3 regions of the Aliiroseovarius sp. ABM4_368 genome follow, and region 2 is predicted to be linked to each of the others. Evidence: riboswitches for the same ligand, from Rfam matches in the RefSeq annotation. Region 2 holds a riboswitch; each other region holds the start of a gene.
What was found. A riboswitch is a leader RNA that binds a small molecule or an ion and turns the genes downstream of it on or off. The one in region 2 is predicted to bind cobalamin.
Positions count from the first base shown of each region.

Region 1 (3,275 bases), on a different contig from region 2:
GCGCGAAGTTGCCTCGATTTGCCCAAGCAAAGCCTCACCCACGCCTTTGCCGCGCGCGTCGGGTGAGACGAACATGGACTTCACTTCGCCATATTCGCCCTTGTCGGCCAGTGCGCCTGTGCCAAGAATTACGTCGCCCTCGCGTGCCACGAAGAACGAGATCTCGGGCACGCACAGGTCGTCGATATTCAGGAAGAAATTGTCCTCGGGGGGAAACAAGCTCTCCATCAAGGCATGGCTTTGCTTCAGCAACGCCGTGGCCTGAGGATCGCGCGGATCGCCAAGGACAACCTGAACGGTCATGCGATCAGCGCCTGTGTTATGGCGTCGCGGTTCAGTCCCGACTGGCCAATGACCACCAAACGCGTTTCGCGGGGCTGGGTGCCGAAGGGCTGGTCGAAATAGGTGTCGACGCGGGGACCAACCGCCTGAAGCGTCAGACGCATTGGCTTGCCTTCGACGGCCGCGAAACCCTTCAAGCGCAGGATGTTGTTGGCGCGGATCACGTCGGCGACTTTCTCGGCAAAGGCTTTCGGGTCGGCGACCTCGCCCAGCGTGACCACGAAGCTTTCAAACGCGTTATGGTCGTGATCGTGGTGGTGATGATGGTGATCATCGTGATCGTGGTGATGGTGGCCGTCATCATGGTCGTGGTCGTGGTCATCGTGATGATGATGCCCCTTCTCGTGCAGCGACAGACGGGCAGCCATATCATCTTCAGCACCCATGCCCTGCCCCAGCAGAACCTCGACCGGCAGCGCGCCCATGGTCGAGCGCACAACCTGCACGCCGTCACGGCTGTCCCCGGTCAGCTTCGAGACCAGTTGATCCGCTTCACCTTCCGCCAGAAGGTCGGACTTGTTCACCACAATCATGTCGGCGCAGGTCACCTGATCCTTGAATAGCTCGGACAAAGGCGTCTCGTGATCTAGGTTCTCGTCGAGCTTCCGCTGCGCCTCGACCGCATCCAGATTGGAAGCGAACTGACCGTCAAACACGGCTTTCCCGTCAACAACGGTCACAACACCGTCCACCGTCACGCGGGTCGAGATCTCGGGCCATTGGAATGCACGAACCAGTGGTTGCGGCAAGGCCAGACCCGAGGTTTCAATCACGATGTGATCCGGCGGCGTGTCACGATCCAGCAGTTTCTCAAGCGTGGGAATAAAGTCCTCGGCCACGGTGCAGCAGATGCAACCGTTGGACAGCTCCATGATGTCATCTTCGGTGCAGGTCTCGTCCCCGCAGCCTTTCAGGATGTCGCCATCCACCCCCAGATCACCAAACTCGTTGATGATCAGCGCGATGCGTTTGCCTTTGGCGTTGTCCAGCATGTGACGGATCAGGGTCGTCTTGCCCGCACCCAGAAAACCGGTGACCACGGTGGCAGGTATCTTTGCTTGCATATTATCCTCCTTCGCCCGTCTCCCCGACGGGTGGGTTTCGATTTCGCATGGCAGGTCTCCTGGCTTTGCGGGTCGAAGCGCGCCGCCGCCTTCCCGACCCTTTGGATCAGTGGCGTTGGCGGGCGCTCTCCGCTTACAGTCGCGGGGGCGGCTGCACCATCAAACCCCGAATTGGGTCGTCCCCGGTGCATTCCCTTTTGTCCCATTGGGAACCATGCCGGACTTGTTTGCCGCGCGATGGGCCAGAGGGTCAAGGTCGAAACCGACCTGCGGGCGCGGAATGACGGCAAGACGAACGCGCCCAAACGGCGGCAAATGCAATATCTTGTGGATAACTCGCCGATTTCGCCCACATATCGGTGCAGGCCGTTGACTCGTCGCAATTCGATCCGAACAATCATCAGACGATAAGAATCAACGACGAGGCAGACCGCTTGCGGTTTTCGAAGATCAGACTGAATGGCTTTAAAAGCTTTGTGGACCCGACCGATCTGGTGATCGCTGACGGGCTTACAGGCGTGGTTGGGCCGAACGGTTGCGGGAAATCGAATCTGCTTGAGGCCCTGCGGTGGGTCATGGGTGAAAACCGCCCGACCGCAATGCGCGGCGGCGGGATGGAAGACGTGATCTTCGCCGGTGCTGCCTCGCGTCCTGCGCGCAACTTTGCCGAAGTCTCGTTGCTGCTCGACAATAGCGAACGTCTTGCCCCGTCGGGCTTCAACGAAAGCGACAACCTTGAGATCGTGCGCCGGATCACCCGCGACGCAGGCTCTGCCTATAAGGTGAACACCAAGGATGTGCGCGCGCGTGATGTGAGCATGCTGTTTGCCGATGCCTCAACCGGGGCGCATTCGCCTGCACTGGTGCGGCAGGGGCAAATTTCCGAGCTGATCAACGCCAAACCCAAAGCACGCCGCCGTATTCTGGAAGAAGCCGCTGGGATCTCGGGCCTGTATCAACGCCGCCACGAGGCCGAACTGAAACTGAAAGGCACCGAGACCAATCTGGCCCGCGTGGATGATGTGATCGAACAATTGGCCTCGCAACTGGGGCAGTTGGCGCGTCAGGCCCGTCAGGCCGCACGCTACCGCACCATTGGCGATGATCTGCGACTGGCAGAAGGCTTGCTGCTGTATCGCCGCTGGCGCGAAGCGGATGTCGCGCGCGCTGAGGCTCAAACCCAACTGACGGAACGCGTGAAGGCTGCCGCTTCGGCCGAAGGTGCTTCACGACAGGCCACCAAAGCCCGTCAGGACGCCGAAGACCGCCTCCCCCCCTTGCGCGAGGAAGAGGCCGTCGCCGCCGCAATCCTGCAGCGCCTGCAGGTGCAGCGTGACCAGCTATCGGATCAGGAAACCCAAGCCCGCGAACGGATCGAGACCCTAACCAGCCGCATCACACAGCTGACCCGCGACATTGATCGCGAAAGTGGGTTGAACAAAGATGCGGGCGAGACGATCGAGCGTCTGGAATGGGAACAAGATCAGATTACAAAGGCGTCTGAAGGGCATGATGATGCACTTGAGGCGTACAATGCAGATGCCCGTGACAGCGCCGCGATCTTGCAGGAACGTGAAGGTGACCTGACTCAACTGACTGAAGACGTCGCACGACTGGCTGCACGCCATCAATCTGCACATCGCCTGTTGGATGACAGCCGAAAAACGCTGGAAAAGAGCGAAGGCGAAGCCAACCGTGCGCGCTCTGCGATGGACGATTCCAAGGGTGCGTTAGATAAGGCGGCGGCTGATTTTGAAGCTGCTGGTGTGGCCCAAACGACAGCAGCCAAAGCGTCAGAAGATGCGGAAGCCGCACTTGTGGCTGCAGACGAAGCGCGCGCCGATGCACAATCGCGCGAGGCTGACGCCC
Region 1 is NZ_JBSWYR010000002.1:74,211-77,485, forward strand. It holds gene ACXAH3_RS06375 (GNAT family N-acetyltransferase) at 1-303, opposite strand, end outside; gene cobW (cobalamin biosynthesis protein CobW) at 300-1,406, opposite strand; cobalamin riboswitch at 1,439-1,638, opposite strand; gene smc (chromosome segregation protein SMC) at 1,841-3,275, shown strand, end outside.
Region 1: it holds a riboswitch for cobalamin, as region 2 does, so the genes downstream of both, cobW (cobalamin biosynthesis protein CobW) here and ACXAH3_RS15395 (DUF1636 family protein) in region 2, are expected to answer to the same signal.

Region 2 (3,275 bases):
CATCTCTTCGTCCAGAGTTTTCCAGCCAGAAATGCCGGTATAGCCGACCATGCGATCAGCCAAGCCAAGCACCAGCATCATCTCGGTCAGGTTTACGTCGTTGGACACGGCCGCCTTGGGTGGAGTGTCAAAAGTGACCTGTCGGCTGCAGCTGTCCACGGTGACTTCGGCAAATGCTGAAGTCGCCAGAAGGCTCATGCCAAGGGCATATGGCAAGTGTTTCATAGGGTTTCCCTTGTTCAGTTTGGAAGTTGGAATGAAAAATGGGGTTTGCGGCTGAGGCTGAGTTCTTCCAGCCGGGCCTGTACCATGAAGGTTTTCGAAACCAGTTCGTCTGACAGCACCTCCCCGGGGGTGCCGACAGACATCATGTGTCCGCCGCGCAAGACCAAGATTTGGTCGCAGACTTCAGCCGCAAGATTCAGATCATGCAGCGACGTTACGATGGTCAAATCCAGATCACGGATCAGTTGGAGCACCTCAAGCTGGTGCCGGATATCAAGGTGATTGGTGGGCTCATCCAGAACCAAGACCTGCGGTTCTTGCGCCAAGGCGCGGGCCACCATCACCCGTTGGCGTTCGCCGCCGGACAGGGTCGACAGGCTGCGATGCGCCATGCCGTGCAGATCCATGCGATCCAGCGCGGCCTCGATCACTTCTTCATCGCGCTTGCCGGGTGTGGCGAACCCCAGACGATGCGGCACGCGGCCAAGGGCGACGATCTCGCGGACATTCAGGGCGAAATCGGTAGGCTGCTCTTGCAACACGGCGGCGACCTTGCGGGCGACGGCGCGGGGGGCGAGTGTGGACAGCGTCTGGCCACCGATAGACACATGCCCGCTGAAGGGCAGGTTGAACCCATAGATCAGGCGCAGAAGCGTCGTTTTTCCTGCCCCATTCGGCCCAACAACGCCCAGCGTCTGGCCCGCAGGAACGTCAAAGCTGGTGTCATGCAGCAATAGTGGCGATTTTCGCGATGGTGCCCATGTGACGCCTTCGACCCGAAGCTCTGCGGCGCTCATGACACCAGCTCGGCAGTGTCTTCAATCGCCATGATGGTGGCTGGAATACGAGCAAGGGTGTTGCTGCGCAGCTTGCCGGGCCGGTCAACAGAGCTGCACCAACCATCGTGAAGGACCGCGTACTGGCTTGCGAAGTCCACAAGGTCTGAAATGTCCACGTCAGGGTCTATGTCGCCAAACAGATAGGTTGCTTTGCGCGTGCCGTGATAGGCGACCGTGCAAGGGCGATCGCAGCCCGCCATGCATGCGGTGCCGGAGATTTCAAAATCTTCGCCGATGGCGTCGCCCGCCGCCGAAATTGCAGCGCGCAGCTTTGCGATCAGTTCATAACCCGGCCGACAGGCCTGTCCCTTGTGTCTGCACGACGTGCAAACAGTAATTCGGTGTGTGGTAGTCCGGTTCATGACGCCCTCCGCGCGCTTGCAGGGAGGGAATGACACCAAATCTGAATGTGGCAAACGCCATCAAAGCCATATTGGCCTCCTTCCAGGACACCCCGCCCGGTTTGAGTTACGGTTCAGATGGCAGGTCTCCTGACTCGCGGCTTTGTGCTTGTCCCCAACCTTCCCAGAGCGTTGCTCCAGTGGCGTCGAGGGGATGCGCACCGCTTACAGTTGCGGGGGCAGTCACGGAATTGGCGCCGATTGGCTGTTCCTCACCGTGTTCCCTTTTCATCCGGCTTGCCTTTGGCGTGCCGAAACCATCGCGGCTGAAGGTGTCGAGAGGTGTGTTGGTTGTCAAGAGAGGAGTTTCGCCACGTGGCACATGGCTTTGCATCCGATACCCGTTGAGGCGGGGCAAATGGCGAATAGGGGTCGACATTCTTGAACGAAAACTGTGCATGGTCAAAGCATGGCGATTGACTCCGGGCACTTGGTCATTAATTTATGCGATAAAATAAATGAGGTAAAAATGAGTTTCATCGGTCTGGATCTTGGAACATCGGGTGTGCGCGGGATTTTGATTGATCATGCCGTCGTTGTTTTGGCCGAGGCTGAGGCGCCTTTGGAAACACAGCATCCGCACCATGGTTGGTCAGAACAAGATCCGGACAGCTGGATCACTGCCAGTCAGCGCGTCATGCGCGGGTTGGCTGACGCTGCCGGACCTGCTTTCCAAGATGTGAAAGGGATCGGGCTAAGCGGTCATATGCATGGTGCGACTTTGGTTGATGCCAGCGGGAAAGCCTTGCGCCCCTGCATTTTGTGGAATGATACGCGATCGGCATCGCAGGCTGCCGCACTTGATGAAAATCCGGTGATGCGCGATGCCTCGGCCAACATAGTTTTCCCCGGATTTACGGCGCCCAAGCTGGCATGGATCGCGGAACATGAGCCTGATGTTTTCGAAAAGGTTTCAAAGGTTCTGCTGCCGAAGGACTATGTGCGGCTTTGGCTTACGGGTGAGTATCTAAGCGACATGTCCGACAGCGCCGGGACATCATGGCTGGATGTGGGCGCGCGCAAGTGGTCAGAGCCTGCGCTGGCGGCTTCGGGCATGCGATCAGATCAGATGCCTGATTTGGTTGAAGGAAGCGCGGCTGGTGGGATGCTGCGCGATGCACTCAGGTCGGAATGGGGGATCAGCGGATCGGTGGTTGTCGCAGGCGGTGCTGCGGACAATGCGGCTGCAGCCTGTGGGATCGGGTGCTTGAATGAAGGGGCTGGTTTCGTGTCTTTGGGGACGTCCGGCGTTTTGCTGGCGGCGCGGGGTGGATTTGCATCTGCGCCGGAAACTGCGGTGCATACATTTTGTCACGCAGTGCCAGAGCGCTGGTACCAGATGGGTGTAATTCTATCAGCGACAGACAGTTTGAACTGGTTGGCGCGGAACACTGGTGAGCAGCCCGCGGCCCTGTCCAAGGCGCTGCCGGACAAGATCAACGGACCATCTTCGGTACTTTTCCTGCCGTATCTTTCAGGCGAACGGACGCCGCATAATGATGCGACAGTTCGGGGTGCATTCTTGGGTCTGGACATTGCGACGGATCAGACCGCTTTGACCCGCGCCGTGATGGAGGGGGTCGGATTTGCATTGCGGGACAGTCAAGCGGCTTTGGCGCAAACGGGGGCTGATCTTAAGACGGTCTTTGCTGTAGGCGGGGGCGCTCGGTCCCGGTTTTGGTTAGAGACATTGGCGACAATGATGGATTTGCCGCTTTCGGTTCCAGCAGCCGGAGAACTTGGGGCGGCTATGGGCGCCGCGCGCTTGGCGATTTGTGCGGCGACCGGTGCAACACCTGATGAGGTCATG
Region 2 is NZ_JBSWYR010000006.1:93,305-96,579, reverse strand. It holds gene ACXAH3_RS15405 (ABC transporter substrate-binding protein) at 1-225, opposite strand, end outside; gene ACXAH3_RS15400 (ABC transporter ATP-binding protein) at 240-1,022, opposite strand; gene ACXAH3_RS15395 (DUF1636 family protein) at 1,019-1,426, opposite strand; cobalamin riboswitch at 1,529-1,742, opposite strand; gene xylB (xylulokinase) at 1,935-3,275, shown strand, end outside.

Region 3 (3,275 bases), on a different contig from region 2:
ACTACGGTGATCGCATAAATCACGGTCATGACAATCCGCATCCGGGGATCAAGCGAAGACACGGCAGAGCGCAATGCGCCAAAGCCGGTCAGCGGCTTGTTTTCTCCGGTCAGGACATAGGTCACGCCTTGCCCTCCATCTTGCGGCGGGCCGCGATATAGAAGCCCAGACCAAAGAGCCCAACGATATAGCCAATCCCACCAAGCACCGATTGGAAGTTTGTTTCGGTTTTCAACGCAGTCAGCTCTTGCCGGATCGGGCGCAGTTCTGTGCGGATCATGGTGGCAAGCTCGGCGCGGGTTTGATCGGACAGACCGGCGGGTGCCATGCTAGAGGCCGGGGCACCGTTCAGGACCGAAGCGCCAGCGCTTGCGTCAGCAGCCTCTTGCCCCATCAATTGAGCGACTTCGGCTGCTGGCATGATCACCTCGGCCACATGACCTGCACCCAGATCGCCCCGGAATATATGGGTCACGGGCTGGTTAGGCGTATAGATGAAGAACCCGTCTGCATCAGTGATTGTCTCGCCCAGTTTATTGCCCGCCTCGTCGAAGACTTCGATCTTCAGATCGGGGGCCATGTCGCCGCTGGAAAAGCCGATCTCGCCCTCGATATCGGACCCAGAAGGGAAGACAGATGCGATAACGTTGTGGGACAACGCGGGCAAAGGCGCTGCCAATGCAAGGATCAGAACTAGGGAACGGATCATGCCAACCCTCCTTTCGAGCGGATAAACAGCTCGGGCTTTACGCGGCGGGCCAGGAAAATGGCTGCGCCAGACAAAAGTGCTTCGATGATGATAACAGGAATATGCGCCACAAAGACCAGCTTGGCAGCGGGGATGAACTCTTCGCCCGAAAGGGCAAGCGAAAGAGCGACGGCCACCGTGGTAGCGGCGATGGCAAACCCGCCACCGATCCCACCCCAGATCGCGCCCTGCACCGGGCTGCCTCGGGCAATCAGTCTTCCAAAGATCAAGCCTGCCAAAACCGCAGGCAGCGCAATGTTCACCGCGTTCACGCCCAGCACGGTCAAACCACCAAAGCCGAAGAACACAGCCTGTAGCAAAAGCCCGACAAACAGTGCCGGAAACGCAGCCCAGCCCAGAACCAGCCCCGCCAACCCGTTCAGGATCAGATGGACCGAGCTGGGCCCGATCGGCACGTGGATCAAAGAGGCTACGAAAAAGCTGGCCGACAAAACACCTGCCGCCGGAATTCGCTCGAGCGGCAGATGTTTCAAGCCCATCGCGATACCGCCCACAGCCAAAGCCGCGCCGCCGATCAGCACGGGATTTGACAAGGCTCCATCTACAATGTGCATCGCGCGGTCCTTACTTCAGCTCGGTGGCTTTGATCCACAGAACTGCGTCTTGGCTCAGCTCTTTGCCTTCATGCTCGGTCGCCGGCCCGGACCCCAAGGCAGCAAAGCCCCAGTTGCCCGCTTTCGGAATGCCGAAAGTGAAGACGCCGTTTGCATCAGTCAGGGCCACGATGGTGCCGCCGGGCATCGCGCCTACGCTGCTGTCGGTTGTCGAGAACGCGGCCAGATCCGGCTCGGCAGCCATGTATTCGATCTCGATCTCGGCACCGGAAACAGGTTTTCCGTCCGACAGAACCACACCCGAGAAGGTCGAGCCAACGACAACGTTATAGGGCTTGTTCAGCGGCATGATCTCGGTCGACAAACCGGCAGGCTGATCCCAATCAGTGGGCAAACCGTTGCGGTTTAGAAACGACTTTGTGATCTGCTGAATATAGATGTCTTCGCTTTCTTCATAGTACGGCGCAGGCACGGTCACGACCACATAGTCGCCCGAGCGTTTGACCGGCACGGAAGCTGTAAAAGCAGCGGCTTCGTTATGTGCACCCTTGAAAGTGGCCGGGGCCACGCGATCCATCAGGTCGGTCCTTTCGCCATTGTGGATCATGAAGAACTCTTGTGGAGCGTCCATATCCATAGCGTGCCCGTTCTCCATCGGGTGCCAGAAAATCAGGCCCATCGGCACATCGCCGGGCTTCTCGATCAGCACCTCATCGGTGTGTTGCAAAAGGAAATGCGCCTGTGCGGCAACGGGTACAAAAGCGGCCAGAGTTGCGGCCAGAAGTTTCTTTTTCATGTCGTCCTCATTCGACGTCGCAGGCAAATGACCTGCAATCAGGAATGAACAACGGGGTATTGGCACGGGAAGGTCTTTGGACCGCCGGGCCAGACGCTCACCCCGGCGTCCGGTGGAAATGGGCAAATGCCCAGCGTCCGGCAGGTCTCCTGACTTGCGGGTCGTCGCGTAGCTGGCCTTCCCGGGCTTCAGCCCAGTGGCATATTCAGCTTTGCTCGCCGCTCACAGTTGCGGGGGCAGTCCCGGATTTGGCGCCTGTTGGCTACACCTCACCGGCTTCCCTATTACTTCCACGGTGCTTCTGCACACGCGAAACCGATCGCTGCTTCTGCATGTCAGATCACGACGGGACGAGTCAAGCGAAAGCAGGGCACGCGATGGGTCGCATACGCCACGGGAGAAGTCGCAAAAACTTCAAAGGGTTGTTTTGGAACGAAATTAACTTCCGCGATAAGTCGAGTATCCATAGGGCGACAGCAAAAGCGGCACGTGATAATGCGTCTGTTCGGACATACCGAAACGGATCGGAACCATATCTAGAAACAGCGGGCTTTCCCCGTCCTGACCGGTCGCGCGCAAATAGTCGCCCGCGTGGAAGACCAGTTCGTAAGTGCCTGTTTCAAACTCGTCTGCCGGAAGGATCTGCCGGTCAGTACGCCCATCCGCGTTGGTTGTCAGGCTGTGGATCCACGCCCGCACCTCGCCCTCGATCCGGTAAAGATCGATGCGCAAACCCTGCGCGGGGCAGCCGCGCGCTGTGTCCAAAACATGGGTGGTCAGATATCCGGTCATGAAACGTCCTTTCCTTGGCACCACTATCAAAGGAACCGCGCCTGCGCGCAATCCTGTTTGACCTGCCCCGCGTTCCTTGGAAGGGTGGGCAAGGACAAAGCACGAGGGAACCCATGCCCGACAGATACACCCGCGACATGCGCGGCTATGGCCCAACGCCACCCAACCCGAACTGGCCAAACGACGCCAAGATCGCCGTTCAGTTCGTCCTGAACTATGAAGAAGGCGGTGAGAATTGCGTTCTACACGGCGATGCCGCGTCCGAGGCATTTCTGTCCGACATTCCCGGCGCCGCCCAGTGGCCCGGCCAGCGGCATTGGAACATGGAAAGCATCTATGAATATGGCGCGCGGGCGGGGTTCTG
Region 3 is NZ_JBSWYR010000002.1:231,966-235,240, forward strand. It holds gene cbiQ (cobalt ECF transporter T component CbiQ) at 1-125, opposite strand, end outside; gene ACXAH3_RS07070 (cobalt ABC transporter permease) at 122-709, opposite strand; gene cbiM (cobalt transporter CbiM) at 706-1,323, opposite strand; gene ACXAH3_RS07080 (DUF4198 domain-containing protein) at 1,334-2,119, opposite strand; cobalamin riboswitch at 2,242-2,454, opposite strand; gene uraH (hydroxyisourate hydrolase) at 2,558-2,911, opposite strand; gene puuE (allantoinase PuuE) at 3,025-3,275, shown strand, end outside.
Region 3: it holds a riboswitch for cobalamin, as region 2 does, so the genes downstream of both, ACXAH3_RS07080 (DUF4198 domain-containing protein) here and ACXAH3_RS15395 (DUF1636 family protein) in region 2, are expected to answer to the same signal.